Regions from separate parts of the Longispora sp. NPDC051575 genome, predicted to be linked through region 1. Evidence: predicted binding sites of a transcription regulator. Region 1 holds the regulator's gene; the other holds the start of a gene.

Region 1 (7,471 bases):
GCCGCCGACTGCATGCCCAGCGAGATCCGGTTGAAGCCGGCCGACCTGAGCTCCTTGAGCATCGTCGGGCTGACCGTCTCCGGGTTCGCCTCGGTGGTGATCTCCACGTCGTCGGTGAAGCCCCAGGTCGCGTCGATCCGCTCCAGCAGCCGGCCCAGCTCGGACGGCGGCAGCAGGGTGGGGGTGCCGCCCCCGACGAACACGGCGGAGACGGGGCGGGGGCCGCGCAGTACCCGGGAGGCGAGTTTGAGCTCGGCCAGCACCTGGTTGACGTAGCCGGTCTGGGTCACGCCCTCGCTCGGCGTGTAGGTGTTGAAGTCGCAGTAGCCGCAGCGGGACGCGCAGAAGGGGACATGGGCATACACCCCGAAACCGGATGAACCTGCGGCGGCGAGGGCGGAGGGGGGCAGCGAACCGTCCGTGGGGACGGGAGCACCGGAAGGGAGTACGCCTGGCATGCGACTAGTGTGCCGGTCATGGCCGAAGAACTCGTCAGGTACGCCGCCGCGGATGGCGTGGCGACTCTCACTCTCGACAGCCCGAGCAACCGCAACGCGCTCTCCACGCCCCTGATCAGGCAGTTCACCGACGCGCTCCGGCAGGCCCTGGCCGACGACGCGGTCCGGGCGATCCTGCTCGACCACGCCGGCCCGGTGTTCTGCTCCGGGGCCGACCTGAAGGAGACCGCCGCCGCCCGCGAGTCCGGCCAGGTGCCGGCCGCCGCGCTGGTCGACCTGCTCGCCGACCTCGTCGAGGCGCCCAAGCCGGTCGTGGCCCGGATCGCCGGCCCGGCCCGCGCCGGCGGCCTCGGGCTGATCGCCGCCGCCGACATCGCGGTGTGTTCGACGGCCGCCACGTTCGCCTTCACCGAGGTCCGACTCGGGGTGATTCCGGCGGTGATCTCCGCAACAGTCCTGCCCCGACTCACGCCCCGTGCTGCCTCCGAGTTGTACCTGACGGGCGAGGTCTTCGACGGCCACCGGGCCGAGCATGTCGGACTCGTGACAGCCGCCGTACCGGAATCCGACCTCGATCCGGCGGTCCGCCGGTACCTCGACGCGCTCGTTCTCGGCGCACCCGGCGCGCTGGCCGGCGCGAAGGGCCTGCTCAGGGCTCCGGTCCGCGAGCAGCTCCGCGAACTGGCCGAGTTGTCGGCCGGATATTTCCTGTCCGCCGAGGGTCGGGAAGGTGTGGCCGCGTTCGCCGCGAAGCGTGTCCCCTCGTGGGTGCCGGAGCGCCGTACTAGCGCGTAGGGTGGTGTCCCATGCGGACCCGGACGTTACTCACCGTGTTGGCCGTTGGAGTCGTGCTGGTCTGTACCGGCGGCTACTTCGTGGCCCGTTTCCTCGGTGAGAACCTGAAGCTCCCGGTGTCCGGAAAGTCCTGCACGGTGACCGCCGGCGGCACGGTGACCCTCGACGCGGACCAGCTGTCCAACGCCGCGACCATCGCCGCCGTCGGCATCCGGCGCAAGCTGCCCGAGCGGGCGGTCGTGGTCGCGCTCGCGACCGCCTGGCAGGAGTCGAAGATCCGCAACCTGTCGGGCGGGGACCGCGACTCGATCGGCCTGTTCCAGCAGCGGCCCTCCATGGGCTGGGGCACCCCGGAACAGATCGCCGACCAGCGGTACGCGACCGGGAAGTTCTACGACAAGCTCGTCAAGATCCCCGGCTGGCAGGACATGCGGGTCACCGACGCCGCCCAGGCCGTGCAGATCAGCGCGCACCCGGAGCTGTACGAGCAGTGGGCCGAGAAGTCCGAGATCCTCACCCGGGCGCTCGGCGGCTCGGCGGGGCAGGCCGTGGCGTGCACCCTGCCCGGCGACCCGAAGCAGCAGGGTTCCGCGGCCGTCGCCGCGCTGGCCGCCGCGCTCAAGCTCGACTGGGGGCAGGCGGGGGCGACCCGGGCCACGGCCATGGACCTCAAGCCCCGCGACGCCCAGGCCGGCTGGCAGTACGCGCACTGGCTGGTCGCGCACGCCGAGGAGCACGGGGTCCGCGCCGTGCGCTACGCGGGCATGGAGTGGACCCCGGGCGACGGCACCTGGCAGAAGAAGAAGGACGCGACGGGTACGGAGACCGTCACCGCCGAGGTCAGCCCTTGATCATCCGAATGGTCAACGGGTACGTGTAGAACCGGCCCCGGCTGGCCGCCGCCCCGGCGATCACCGAGAACGTGACCGACACGACCAGCGGCACGAACGCGAGCAGGAAGACCACGAAGAAGCCGACCCCGTTCGTGATCGCGCCGAGCCCGCAGGCCGCGACGAACGACACCAGGATCCAGCCCAGGGACCAGAAGATCATCGAGATGTGGAAGTTCAGGGCCTCGGCGGCGTTGGCTCTGACCCAGCCCGAGGTGGGGCCCTTGATCACGTACATCAGGATGGGGCCGAGGATGCCGGCCAGCCCCAGGTAGTGGGTCATCGCCGCGTCCGACATCTCCAGGCGGTGCGGGGCCGGGCCCGCGTACGCCGGGTCGGCGGGGTCGCCCGGGCCGCCGTGCCCGTAGCCGGAGCCCGGCCGCGCCTGGAACCGCGGCGGGGGCGGGGGCACCCGGTAGCCACCGGGAGCCGGCCGGGGCGGGTTCCACGGCGGGCCGGTGACGGGGAAGTCGTGATCGTTGTCAGTCACGACGTCAGGGTAGGCCAGGGCACCCCGGTAGGGGAGCCCTGCGCCCGGCCTACTTACTTGATCAGGTCCAAGGTGAACGGGTACTTGTAGAACTGCCCCTCGTTGGCCTTCACGCCCGCGAGCACGCCGAACAGGATCGCGACGACGAACACGGCCAGGGAGATGAGGCCCGCGAGGAGCCCGATCAGCCAGCCGACGCCCGGGATGATGTTGCCCGCGCACTGGTAGACGATCACGAACAGGAACGCCACCGCGCTCAGCGGGGCCTGGAAGTTCAGGGCCGCGAGCGAGTGCGCCCGGACGGCCGGGGACTCCTTGCCCTTCGCCAGGAAAGCCACCAGCGGGCCGACGAAACCGAGCACGCCGCAGGAGACGAAAGCGCCGACCGCGGCGCCGAAGGTGGCGACGAGTGCCCAGGTCTTCTCGTCGGAGTTGGCTGGTGGGGGTGGGGGATACCCGTAGCCAGGCGGGGGAGGGGGTTGCGTCATGCCGACAACCTAGTGGTCTTGATCACGGAAGTCTGTCAGCTGACAGCAAGCTGACAGCAGAGTCGGCACATGACTTGTCAGCGGTCGTAGACTGGCACTCACGCCACGGGAGTGCCAGGGAGGTGATGGGCGTGCCGATGGATGAGCGGAAACTGGACGTTCTGCGCGCGATTGTCGAGGACTACGTCGCCACCCAGGAGCCGGTGGGCAGCAAGGCGCTGGTGGAACGGCACAACCTGCGGGTGTCCTCCGCCACCGTGCGCAACGACATGGCCGTCCTCGAGGAGGAGGGGTACATCCGCCAGCCGCACACCAGCGCCGGCCGGGTGCCCACCGACAAGGGATACCGGCTGTTCGTCGACAAGCTCAGCCGGATCAAGCCGATGAGCCCGGCGGAGAAGCGGGCCATCCAGCGCTTCCTCGACGGCTCCGTCGACCTGGACGACGTGGTCCACCGGTCCGTGCGGCTGCTCGCGCAGCTGACCCGGCAGGTCGCCGTCGTGCAGTACCCGTCGCTGACCCGCAGTTCCGTCCGGCACCTGGAACTCATCGCGGTCAGTACCACCCGGATCATGCTCGTGATGATCACGGACACCGGCCGGGTCGAGCAGCGGCTGTGCGAGCTGCCGGGCCCGACCGACGAAGAGTCGATCATGGCGCTCCGCCGGCAGATCAACGAGAAGCTCGTCGGGAAGAAACTGATCGACACGCCGACCCTGGTGCAGGCTCTGGTGGAAGAGGTGCGTTTCGACCTCCGCCCCGCGATGATCAGTCTGTCGACCGTTCTCCTGGAGACCCTGGTCGAACGCGGCGAGGAGCGCCTGGCCCTCGCCGGCACCGTCAACCTGACCCGCAGCGCGCTGGACTTCCCCGGCTCGCTGATGCCGATTCTCGAAGCCATCGAGGAGGAGGTCGTGCTGCTCAAACTGATCGGCGAGACCGACTCCTCCAGCATGGTGCGCGTCCTGATCGGCGACGAGAACGAGTTCGTCGATCTGCGCTCCACCTCGGTGGTCTCCACCGGTTACGGCCCCGGCACGACAGCCGTCGGCGGCCTCGGGGTCCTCGGCCCCACCCGGATGGACTACCCCTCGACCATGGCCACCGTCCGCGCGGTGGCCCGTTATGTCGGCGAGATACTCGCCCAGAACTCCCAAAACTGAGTTAGGACGACAGTGGCCAAGGACTACTACGCGATCCTGGGCGTGAGCCGGGACGCCAGCCAGGACGAGTTGAAGAAGGCGTACCGGAAACTGGCCCGCCAGTTCCACCCGGACGTCAACCCGGCCCCAGAGGCGCAGGAGCAGTTCAAGGACATCAGCGCGGCGTACGAGGTCCTGTCCGACCCGCAGAAGCGCCAGATGGTCGACCTCGGCGGCGACCCGCTGGCGCCCAACGGCGGCGGCATGCCCCCCGGCGGCAGCCCCTTCGTCGGCTTCCAGGACATCATGGACGCCTTCTTCGGCAACTCGGCCGGCCGTGGCCCGCGCTCGCGCGTGCGCGCGGGAGCGGACGCGGTCCTGCGCCTCGAACTGGACCTGCACGAGACCGCGTTCGGCCTGGAGGCCCCGCTCACCGTCGACACGGCCATCGTGTGCGCCACGTGCGACGGCGGCGGCTGCGCGGCCGGCACCACCCCCGTGACCTGCGACGTCTGCCAGGGCCGCGGCGAGGTGCAGAGCGTGCAGCGCACGTTCCTGGGCCAGGTCGTCACCGCCCGCCCGTGCGCCGCGTGCCAGGGCTTCGGCAGCGTCATCCCCAACCCGTGCGCCACCTGCAACGGCGACGGCCGGGTCCGGTCCCGGCGCAACCTGACCGTGAAGATCCCCGGCGGCGTCGAGGACGGGATGCGGATCCGGCTCTCAGGCCAGGGCGAGGTCGGCCCCGGCGGCGGCCCGGCCGGCGACCTGTACGTGGAGATCCACGAGCGCCGGCACGAGGTGTACACCCGCAAGGGCGACGACCTGCACTGCACCGTGTCCGTGCCGATGACGGCGGCGGCCCTCGGCACCCAGCTGACGATCAAGACGCTGGACAGCGAGGAGCTGATCGACATCCGGCCCGGCACCCAGCCGGGGAGCAACCTGCGGCTGCGCGGCAAGGGCGTCCCGCACCTGCGCGGCAACGGCCGGGGCGACATCTACGTGCACCTGGACGTCAAGACGCCCACGAAGCTCGACGGCGACTCCGAGCGGCTGCTGCGGGAGTTCGCGCGGTCCCGGGGCGAGGAGCTGGTCGAGGTGACCAAGCAGGGCGGCGGGTTCTTCTCCCGGGTCAAGGACGCGCTCAAGTAACCGCCGACGCGGCTTCCGGGCCCGGGTGGCCCTTTCGGGGGTCGCCCGGGCCCGCATCATGTCCGGGCTCGGGTCGCCGACTGCCGGGCCGGTCGGGTCGCCACCGGGGCTCCGGGACGCGTCGCCGCACCCAGCACGGGTGCCCCGGTCGATCTCCGCTCCGTGGCGAGCCGGCTCGACCGGTCGCGTGCGCCGTAGGCGCGGTGCGGGGGCGGGGCGGCGGGTTATCCTCGCGGATGGTCGCGGGGCACCCCGGACGGCCCACCGGTGCCCGGGGCGGGCCGCCGGCCCGAGTGCGAGGAGTGCGCGTGAGTCTGGCCTTGTTCTGGGTCGCGGAGCTGCCGTCCGGCGACCGGTTCACCCTGGACGGCCCCGAGGGGCGGCACGCCGCCGACGTGCAGCGGCTCCGGGTCGGCGAGCGGCTGCTGCTGGGTGACGGCGCGGGGGCCACCGCCGAGTGCGTCGTGGTCGACGTCGCGAAGGGCAGTCTGGGGGTACGACTGGAGGAGCGGTTCCGCACCGCCCCCGCCGACCCCCGGCTCGTCGTGGTCCAGGGCCTGCCCAAGGGCGAGCGGGCCGAGCTGGCCGTCCAGGCGATGACCGAGGTCGGCGTCGACGAGATCGTGCCGTGGCAGGCGTCCCGGTCGATCACGCACTGGAAGGGCGAGCGGGCGGCCAAGTCCCTGGAGAAGTGGCGGGCGGTGGCCCGGGAGGCGGCCAAGCAGTCCCGGCGGGCCTGGTTCCCCACGGTCTCCGAGCTACGGAGCACCGCGCAGGTGACCCCGACGTTCGTCCTGCACGAGGAGGCCGACGTCGCGCTGTCCACGGTGCCGCTGCCGGCCGGGGACATCACCCTGGTGGTGGGTCCGGAGGGCGGCATCGACTCCAACGAGGTCCTCGACTTCGCCGACCGGGGCGCGATCCCCGTCCGGCTCGGCCCGAACGTGCTGCGCACTTCCACGGCCGGCGTCGCCGCGCTCTCGGTGCTGTCGGCGCGCCTGGGCCGCTGGTAGCCGGGTACACGCCAACGGTTTGGACGATCTTGACCTCGCTCCAAGGCGCAGTGGCCCGCTGAGGGCGAATCCGGCGAGCGGCGGGTTCAGGCGCCAGGGCAGCACCCTGCGGCTGAGCCCACCGCGCAGTCCGGATTCGTTCCCGGCGGGTCTATCCTGCCCAAGTGACTGACTGTCTGTTCTGCCGGATCGTCCAGGGTGAGCTGCCCGCCACCGTGGTGCTCGACACCGACCGCGTGCTGGCCTTCCGCGACATCTCCCCGCAGGCCCCCACGCACGTGGTGGTCGTGCCGAAGACGCACTACGACAACGCCGTCGAGCTGGCCGCCGCCGACCCGGCCCTCATGGGTGAGCTGGTCGCCGCCGCCGGGCAGGTCGCCGAGACCGACGGGCGCGACTCCGTCCGGCTGGTGACCAACGTGGGCGCCGAAGCCGGTCAGACCGTGTTCCACGTCCACCTGCACGTGCTCGGCGGGCGCGCGCTCGGCCGGCTCGGCTGAGATCTGACCGTTATCGGGCCGCGCCCGGCGGCTGATAGCGTCGCCGACATGAAGGAGCTGGAGCGGCGGGTCCGCGGTGCGCAGGCGGAGGGCCGGGTTCCGGCGGTGCAGGCGGCGGTGGTGCGCGCCGACCGTCCCGACTGGGCGTTCACGGTGGGCGGTTCGGGGACGGACCGGCCGCTCGACGACGCGAGCCAGTTCCGGATGGGCTCGGTCACCAAGACGTTCACTGCCGTCCTGGCGTTGCAGGCCCGCGACGCCGGCCTGATCGACCTCGACGACCCGGTGGGCCGGCACCTGCCGCTGGACGCGCACGGCGTCCACACGTTCCGCCGGCTGCTCAGCCACACCTCCGGCATCCAGCGCGAACCCGACGGCGACGTCTGGGACAGCCTGCGGGTGCCCGGGGCCGCCGACCTGCTCGCCGAGCTGCACCGGGCCGAGCAGGTGCTGCCGTCCGCGCGCCGCTTCCACTACTCGAACCTCGGCCTCGCCCTGGTCGGCCAGGCCGTGGCGGCCCTGCGCGGCGGTACGTGGGAGGAG
Region 2 (7,471 bases), on a different contig from region 1:
TTGTCGAGCACCTCGGTCGCCTGGACGAGCGCCGCGCCGCCTCCGGGCACGATGCCCTCCTCGACAGCGGCCTTGGTCGCGGCGATCGCGTCCTCGATCCGGTGCTTCTTCTCCTTCATCTCGACCTCGGTCGCGGCGCCCACCTTGATGACCGCCACGCCGTCGCCGAGCTTCGCGAGCCGCTCCTGGAGCTTCTCGCGGTCCCAGTCGGAGTCCGAAGCCTCGATCTCAGACTTGATCTTGTTCGCCTGGATCTTGACCTGCTCGGCGTCGCCGCCGCCCTCCACGACCGTGGTGTTGTCCTTGGTCACCACGACCCGCCGGGCGGTGCCCAGCATGTCGAGGGTCACGTCGGACAGCTTGTGGCCGAGGTCGGCGGTGATGACCTGACCACCGGTCAGGACCGCGATGTCCTCGAGCATCGCCTTGCGCCGGTCGCCGAAGCCCGGGGCCTTGACGGCCACGGACTTGAACGTCTTGCGCACGGCGTTGACGACGAGGGTCGACAGCGCCTGGCCGTCCACGTCCTCGGCGATGATCAGCAGCTGCTTGTTCGCGCCGATGATCTTCTCGAGCAGCGGGAGGATCTCCTCGAGCGCGGAGACCTTCTGGCCCGTGATGAGGATGTAGGGGTCCTCCAGCACCGCCTCGCCGGCCTCGGCGTCGGTCACGAAGTGCGGGGACACGAAGCCCTTGTCGAACTGCAGGCCCTCGGTGACCTCGAGCTCCGTGGTCAGGGTCGAGCCCTCCTCGACGGTGATGACACCGTCGCGGCCGACCCGGTCCATGGCCTCGGCGAGGAGTTGGCCGATCGTGGCGTCCTGCGCGGAGACCGTCGCGACGTTGGCGATGGCTTCCTTGGTCGACACCTCGACGGCGCGGTCGAGCAGCACGCCCGAGACGGCCTCGACGGCCGCGTCGATGCCGCGCTTGATGCCGCTCGGGTTCGCGCCGGCGGCCACGTTGCGCAGGCCCTCGTGCACCATGGCCTGGGCGAGCACGGTCGCGGTGGTGGTCCCGTCACCGGCGACGTCGTTGGTCTTCGTCGCCACCTCCTTGGCCAGCTGCGCGCCGAGGTTCTCGTACGGGTTGGTGAGCTCGATCTCCTTGGCGATGGTGACACCGTCGTTGGTGATGAGCGGAGCGCCGAACTTCTTGTCCAGCACGACGTTGCGGCCCTTGGGGCCGAGCGTCACGCGGACGGCGTTGGCGAGCTGGTCGACGCCGGACTCGAGGTGCTTGCGGGCGTCGTCGGAGAAGCTGAGGATCTTCGACATGTGTGAATCCCTTTCGAAAAAAGTGACGGGCCACCCCGCAAGGGGTGACCCGTCACTTCACGACTACTTCTCGACGACCGCGAGAACGTCGCGGGCGGACAGGATCAGGTACTCCTCGCCGGCGTACTTGACCTCGGTGCCGCCGTACTTCGAGTAGATCACCACGTCACCGACCTGGACGTCCACCGGCACGCGAGCGCCGTTGTCGTCGAAGCGGCCGGGCCCGACGGCCAGGACGGTGCCCTCCTGGGGCTTCTCCTTGGCGGTGTCGGGGATCACGAGGCCAGATGCGGTCGTGGTCTCAGCCTCGTTCGCCTGGACCACGATGCGGTCCTCGAGAGGCTTGATCGCAACCTTGGTCGCGGTGCTCATGGACATACCCTCCTGGGGTACTTGGTGTGTATGCCAACTCCACCGACGGAACCGTCGTCGCGGGTCCGGGACCGCCGAGTGCTGGCACCCTCGGGTGGAGAGTGCTAACCGAAGGTTATGTCGTGGCTGGCACTCCGTCAACCAGAGTGCCAGCCGTAAGCTGTCGTGGTGAGTCTCACCGAGCTGCGGAGCCCCGCCGGAAATGCCCTCCTGGCCCTCGCCGCCGACCTGGTGGACGGGGACCAACTGCGCGCCGTCGAGGCGCTCCGGGCCACCGGGGCCGGCCCCGAACTCGCGGGTGAGGCGCTCACCCAGGCCACCCTGCGGGCCCGCGCGGTCGGCAAGTTCGGGCCGGACGCGGCGGAGATGTTCTTCACCCGGGCCGGGCTGGAGCAGGCCACCCGGTTGACCGTGGCCGACCGGCGCGCCGCCCGGCTCGCCCGCGCCGGAGTGCGCACGATCGCGGACCTGGGTTGCGGGATCGGCGCCGACGCGCGGGCGTTCGCGAGGGCCGGCATCACGGTGTACGCGGTGGAGGCCGACCCCGGCACCGCCGAGATCGCCGCCGCGAACACCGCCGGGCTGCCCGTGACCGTCGAGCACCGCGACGCCCAGTCGGTGGACCTGTCCGGGTTCGACGCGGTGTTCTGCGACCCGGCGCGCCGGGCGGGCAACCGGCGGGTGTTCGACCCCCGGTCGTACTCGCCGCCGTGGGACTTCATCGAGAGCCTCACGAAACGGGCCGCCGTGATCAAGCTCGGGCCCGGGATCGACCACGCGCTGCTGCCGGCCGGGGCCGAGGCCGAATGGGTCAGCGTCGGCGGGGAGGTGGTCGAGGCGGCGCTGTGGTGCGACCGGCTCGCCGAGGTGCCCCGCCGGGCCACGGTGCTGCCCGCCGACCATCGCCGGAGCACGGCCGACGGCGGCGGGGACGTGGCCCAGATCACCGGGGGCGGGGACCGGGAGGCCGACGTCGGGCCGACCCGGGGATTCGTCTACGACCCCGACGGGGCCGTCATCCGGGCGCACCTGGTCGCCGAGCTGGCCGACACCCTCGGGGCGAACATCGCCGACCCGACGATCGCGTACCTCTACGCCGACGAAGTGCGCGCGACCCCCTTCGCCAGGGCGTACCGGATAGAGCTGGTGTCGCCCTTCGGGTTGAAGCGGTTGCGGGCCACCCTGCGCGACCGGGGCGTCGGGCGGCTGACCATCAAGAAGCGCGGCTCGGCCCTGGAACCGGAGGCGCTCCGCAAGCAACTCAGGCTCGACGGCCCGAACGAGGCGACGGTGATCCTGACCCGGGTGGCCGGTGCCCCGGTGACGCTGGTGTGCCAGCCGGCCGACGTTTCGTGAACCGCTGCCACGTCCGGCAGCCGGCGTCGTCCACGGCGCGTTCCCGCCAGGTCTCCTCGGCGGAGAACCGGTGACCCTCGCACTCGGCGAGCTCCCGCTCGGCGAAGTGCGTGACCGGCACGGCCAGCACGCCGACGAACAGCACGACAGCCGCTGCGCTCAGCGCCAACCGCCGCATGGTCCCCTCCCGTTGTCCCGCCTGACCGGCGCGCGGCCGGGCCGGACCGGGCGGCGCACCCCGCGCGGGGGCGCCGCCAGCGGACCGGCGGGACACAGCGTAGCGGGGAACTAGTCGTTCTTTCCGCCGTGCCAGGAACTCCACAGCGCCGAGTACGCGCCGCCGGCGGCCACCAGTTCCTCGTGGCTGCCCAGCTCGGAGATCAGCCCGTCCTCGACGACCGCGACCCGGTCCGCGTCGTGCGCGGTGTGCAGCCGGTGCGCGATCGCGATCACGGTCCGGCCCTCCAGGACGGCGGCCAGCGAACGCTCCAGGTGCCGGGCGGCCCTCGGGTCGAGCAGCGAGGTCGCCTCGTCCAGGACCAGCGTGTGCGGGTCGGCCAGGACCAGGCGGGCCAGGGCGATCTGCTGGGCCTCCGCCGGGGACAGGGTGTGCTCCCCGGAGCCGACCTTCGTCTCCAGGCCCTCGGGCAGGGCCAGCACCCAGTCCAGGGCGTCGACGGCGGCCAGCGCGGTGCGGATCTGGTCGTCGTCGGCGTCGGGGCGGGCCAGGGCCACGTTCTCCGCGAGGGTGCCGAGGAAGACGTGGTGCTCCTGGGTGACCAGGGCCACCTGGCCGCGCAGGTCGTCCAGCGGCAGTTCGATCAGGGGCACCGCGCCGACGTCGACCGAGCCGGTCCGGGGCCCGTGGATGCCGGCCAGCAGCCGGCCGAGGGTCGACTTGCCGGCCCCGGACGGGCCGACCATGGCGAGCCGTTCGCCGGGGCGGATCTCCAGGTCGATGCCGTGCAGGACGTCGCGGGTGCCGTAGGAGTACCGCACGTCGCGGGCCTCGATGTCCGAGCCGATCGGGACCTTGCCGGTGGCCTCGCGGTCGGCCGGCACCTGGGCCACGCCGAGCAGCCGGGCCAGGGAGACGCCGCCGACCTGGAGCCGGTCCAGCCAGCTGAGCAGCTCGTCCAGCGGGTTGATCAGCTGCTGGATGTACAGCACGCCGGCCACCGCCTGCGGCAGGGTCACCCAGTCGTTGGTGTAGAAGATGCCCGCCCCGAGCGCGGTGGCCGCGACCGGGAGCACGTAGCCGAACTCGACGATCGGGAACCAGACGCTGCGCAGCCACAGGGTGTAGCGCTCCGCCGCCCAGGACTCCTTCAGCGCGTCGTCGAGCCGGTCGCGGCGCCGGTCGGCGAGGCGCAGGGCCTCCACGGTGCGCGCGCCGTCGACGGTCTCGGCGAGGTTGTCGTTGATCGACGCGTACGCGGCGTTCTCGCGCAGGTAGCCGGGGGTGGCGCGCTTGAGGTACCAGCGGGTGCCGAAGTACAGCAGCGGCACGGTGACCAGCCACGGCAGGGCCATGATCGGGCTGACCAGCGCCAGCGCGCCGATCGTGAGCACCACGGTGACGATGGCGACGAGGGTGGCGGGGACCGCGTACCGCACGGCCTCGGACATCTCGTCCACGTCCCGGGAGCTGCGGGTCAGCAGGTCGCCCGAGCCGGCCTTCTCGACCGTGGACAGCGGCAGGGCCAGGGTCTGCTCGATGAAGTCCTCGCGCAGCTCGGCGAGCATCTTCTCGCCGAACTTGGCGCTGGCCAGCCGCGCGTACCGGATCAGGAGGGCCTGGACCACGAGGAACGCCGCGATGGCGATCGCGATCTTGTCCACGGTGACCCTGCTGCCGTGCTGGGATACCTCGCCCACGAGGTCGCCGAGCAGGCGCGGCGCGAACAGGCCGGACACCGCCGCGGCGGCGTAGAGGCCGACGGTCAGGAGCAGGTCGCCGGGGTGCCGGCGCATCAGGACCAGGGCGTAGCGTCGGACCTCGGGGCCGTCCGCGATCGGCAGGAGCTGTTTCACGCCTCACCTCTCGTCACAGTCGCCAGGTACCTGGGCTCGGTCTTCAACAGGTCACGGTGCGCGCCCTCCGCGACCACCTTGCCGTCCTCCACGTAGAGGACCCGGTCGGCGTGGTCGAGCATCAGCGGGCTGGTCGTGCACACCACGGTGGTGCGGCCCTCGCGGGCGCCCCGGAGCCGCTCGGCGATCCGGGCCTCGGTGTGCGCGTCGACGGCGCTGGTCGGCTCGACCAGGAGCAGCACGTCCGGGTCGATGAGCAGGGCCCGGACCAGCCGGAGCCGCTGCTGCTGGCCGCCGGAGAAGGACCGGCCGCGCTGGGCGACGTGCTCGGCGAGCCCGTCGGGCAGGGCCTCGACGATGTCGGTGGCGCTCGCCACCCGCAGCGCTTCGTCGAGGGTCGCGTCGTCGGCCGCGCCGGTCGGGTCGAGTTCGGCGCGCAGTTCGCCGGCGAAGATCAGCGACTCGTTGTCGGCGACCAGGATGCGTTCGCGCACGGCGGCCAGGGGCGCGTCGCGGAGCGGAACCCCACCCCAGGTCACGACACTTTCGGTGTACCGGCCGAGCCGGTCGACGATCGCCGCCGCGTCCTCCGGGGTGGCCGCCGCGATCGCGGTCAGCCGGCCGGGCCCGACGACGGTGCCCGACTCGGGGTCGTGCAGTTCCCCGCCGGTGGGCAGGACCGCGTCCCCGGTCGAGACGACCTCGGGTTCGAGGGTGAGGATGCGGACGACCCGCTTGGCCGCCACGTTCGCCTTGATCATCTTGTCGGCGACCTCGGTCAGGGTGCGCATCGGCGTGACCATGAAGGCCGCGTACCCGTAGAAGGAGACCAGTTGGCCCGGGGTCACGTCACCGGCCAGGGCCAGACGGGCCCCCACCCAGGTGACCAGGACCAGGAACACGCCCGGGATCAGGAACTGGGCGGCCTCCAGCAGCGACTGGACCCGGCCCACCCGGACCCCGGAGTGCCGGACCCGCTGGGACTCGGCGCGGTAGCGCTCGTTGAAGGCCTGCTCGCCGCCGACCCCGCGCAGCACCCGCAGCCCGGCGACGATGTCGTTGGCCCGGGAGGTCAGGCCGCCGTACAGCTCGCGCTGGGCGCTCTGCCTGCGGTGCAGCGGGCGGAACAGCGGGCCGATCAGGGAGAGCAGCAGCGGCACGCCGACGAGCACCAGCAGGCCGAGCTTGACCGAGGTGCTGAGCATGATCGCGGCGATCACGAAGATGGCGATCACCGCGCCGCTGCCCCGGCCGAGCACGTCGATCGCGCTGCCGATCCGGGACACGTCGGAGTTGCCGACCGCGACGACCTCGCCGGCCGCGAGCCGCTTCGGCAGGGTCGCGCCGAGGCGGGTGGCCTGCCGGCCGGTGACCTGGATCGTGCGGTAGGCGGCGGCCAGCCAGTTCGTCACGGCGAACCGGTGCCGGGCCAGACCGGAGGCCACGATCACCAGGCCGAGGACCAGGATCATGCCGGTCCAGGTCAGGAGCCCGGAGAGGTCCTTGGCCCCGATCTTGTCGATGGACTTGCCCACGGTGTAGGGCAACAGGGACTGGGCGACCATCCAGACGATGCCGAAACTGACCAGGCCGGCGACCGCCGAACCCTGCATGCGGATCACCCACAGCAGGTAGCGGGTGGCCGAACGGACATCGGGCTCGCCGGGATCGGCTTCGGGAAGTTTTCGCATGGCGCACCCGACGCTACGCGGATCGGCTCCGGAACGCCTCCCGTTTTCGGTGTGACATGTAAGGGGTGAACGGTGGCTAGACCGCTACGAGTTCCCGGGTGTCGTACGCCACCCGGGCCGCCTCCACCGCGTCCGTGTTCTCCTCGGCCCACGCCCGGAGCTGGGCGGTGAGCACCAGGACACTGCGGCCGAGGTCCGCGAGCGAGTACTCCACCCGGGGCGGGGTGGTCGGGTACACCCGGCGGTGCAGCAGGCCGTCGCGTTCGAGGGTGCGCAGGGTCTGGGTGAGCACCTTCTGGCTGATCCCGTCGAGCCGGCGGCGCAGCTCCCCGAAGCGCATCGGGCCGTCGGTGAGCGCGCAGATCGCCAGCAGCGCCCACTTGTCGGCGAGCATGTCGAGCACCTGACGGGACGGGCACGCCTTGAGGAAGCTGTCGTGCCAGGTGGCTCCGCAGTCGGTTTCCATGAGGTACCTATAGCACAAATTACTGCCTACTTCCCAACGGATACCGCCTCTGCGCAGGATGGAATCCGACGGAGAGGAGCACGAGATGCGTGCGATGCAGGCCCAGAAGTACGGCGACCCGATCACCCTGGTCGAGCTGCCCGTCCCCGCCCCGGCGGCCGGCGAGGTGCTGGTCCGGGTGGCGGCGGCCGGCGTGAACCCGGTCGACTGGAAGGCGCACGCCGGCCACGTCGCGAGCTGGTTCGACGGCGGGCCCTACGTGTGGGGCTGGGACG

Evidence for each region. Region 1 encodes HrcA, which represses chaperone genes, less so after heat shock. Its sites were predicted from a motif close to GGTTNGCACNCTCNNNNNGAGNGTGCNAACC; they were not measured.
Region 2: a site for HrcA is predicted at 1,729-1,759, ahead of groES (co-chaperone GroES). Genes of this name have one in related genera too.

The regions. Positions count from the first base shown of each region.
Region 1 covers NZ_JBFAZP010000009.1:344,354-351,824, reverse strand. The annotation lists gene hemW (radical SAM family heme chaperone HemW) at 1-458, opposite strand, end outside; gene AB0M43_RS28585 (enoyl-CoA hydratase-related protein) at 477-1,253, shown strand; gene AB0M43_RS28580 (hypothetical protein) at 1,265-2,104, shown strand; gene AB0M43_RS28575 (DUF4870 domain-containing protein) at 2,094-2,633, opposite strand; gene AB0M43_RS28570 (DUF4870 domain-containing protein) at 2,687-3,121, opposite strand; gene hrcA (heat-inducible transcriptional repressor HrcA) at 3,253-4,284, shown strand; gene dnaJ (molecular chaperone DnaJ) at 4,297-5,415, shown strand; gene AB0M43_RS28555 (16S rRNA (uracil(1498)-N(3))-methyltransferase) at 5,724-6,428, shown strand; gene AB0M43_RS28550 (histidine triad nucleotide-binding protein) at 6,593-6,928, shown strand; gene AB0M43_RS28545 (serine hydrolase domain-containing protein) at 6,977-7,471, shown strand, end outside.
Region 2 covers NZ_JBFAZP010000011.1:63,089-70,559, forward strand. The annotation lists gene groL (chaperonin GroEL) at 1-1,277, opposite strand, end outside; gene groES (co-chaperone GroES) at 1,341-1,655, opposite strand; gene AB0M43_RS31195 (class I SAM-dependent methyltransferase) at 1,818-3,005, shown strand; gene AB0M43_RS31200 (ABC transporter ATP-binding protein) at 3,294-5,039, opposite strand; gene AB0M43_RS31205 (ABC transporter ATP-binding protein) at 5,036-6,730, opposite strand; gene AB0M43_RS31210 (helix-turn-helix domain-containing protein) at 6,807-7,196, opposite strand; gene AB0M43_RS31215 (NADP-dependent oxidoreductase) at 7,282-7,471, shown strand, end outside.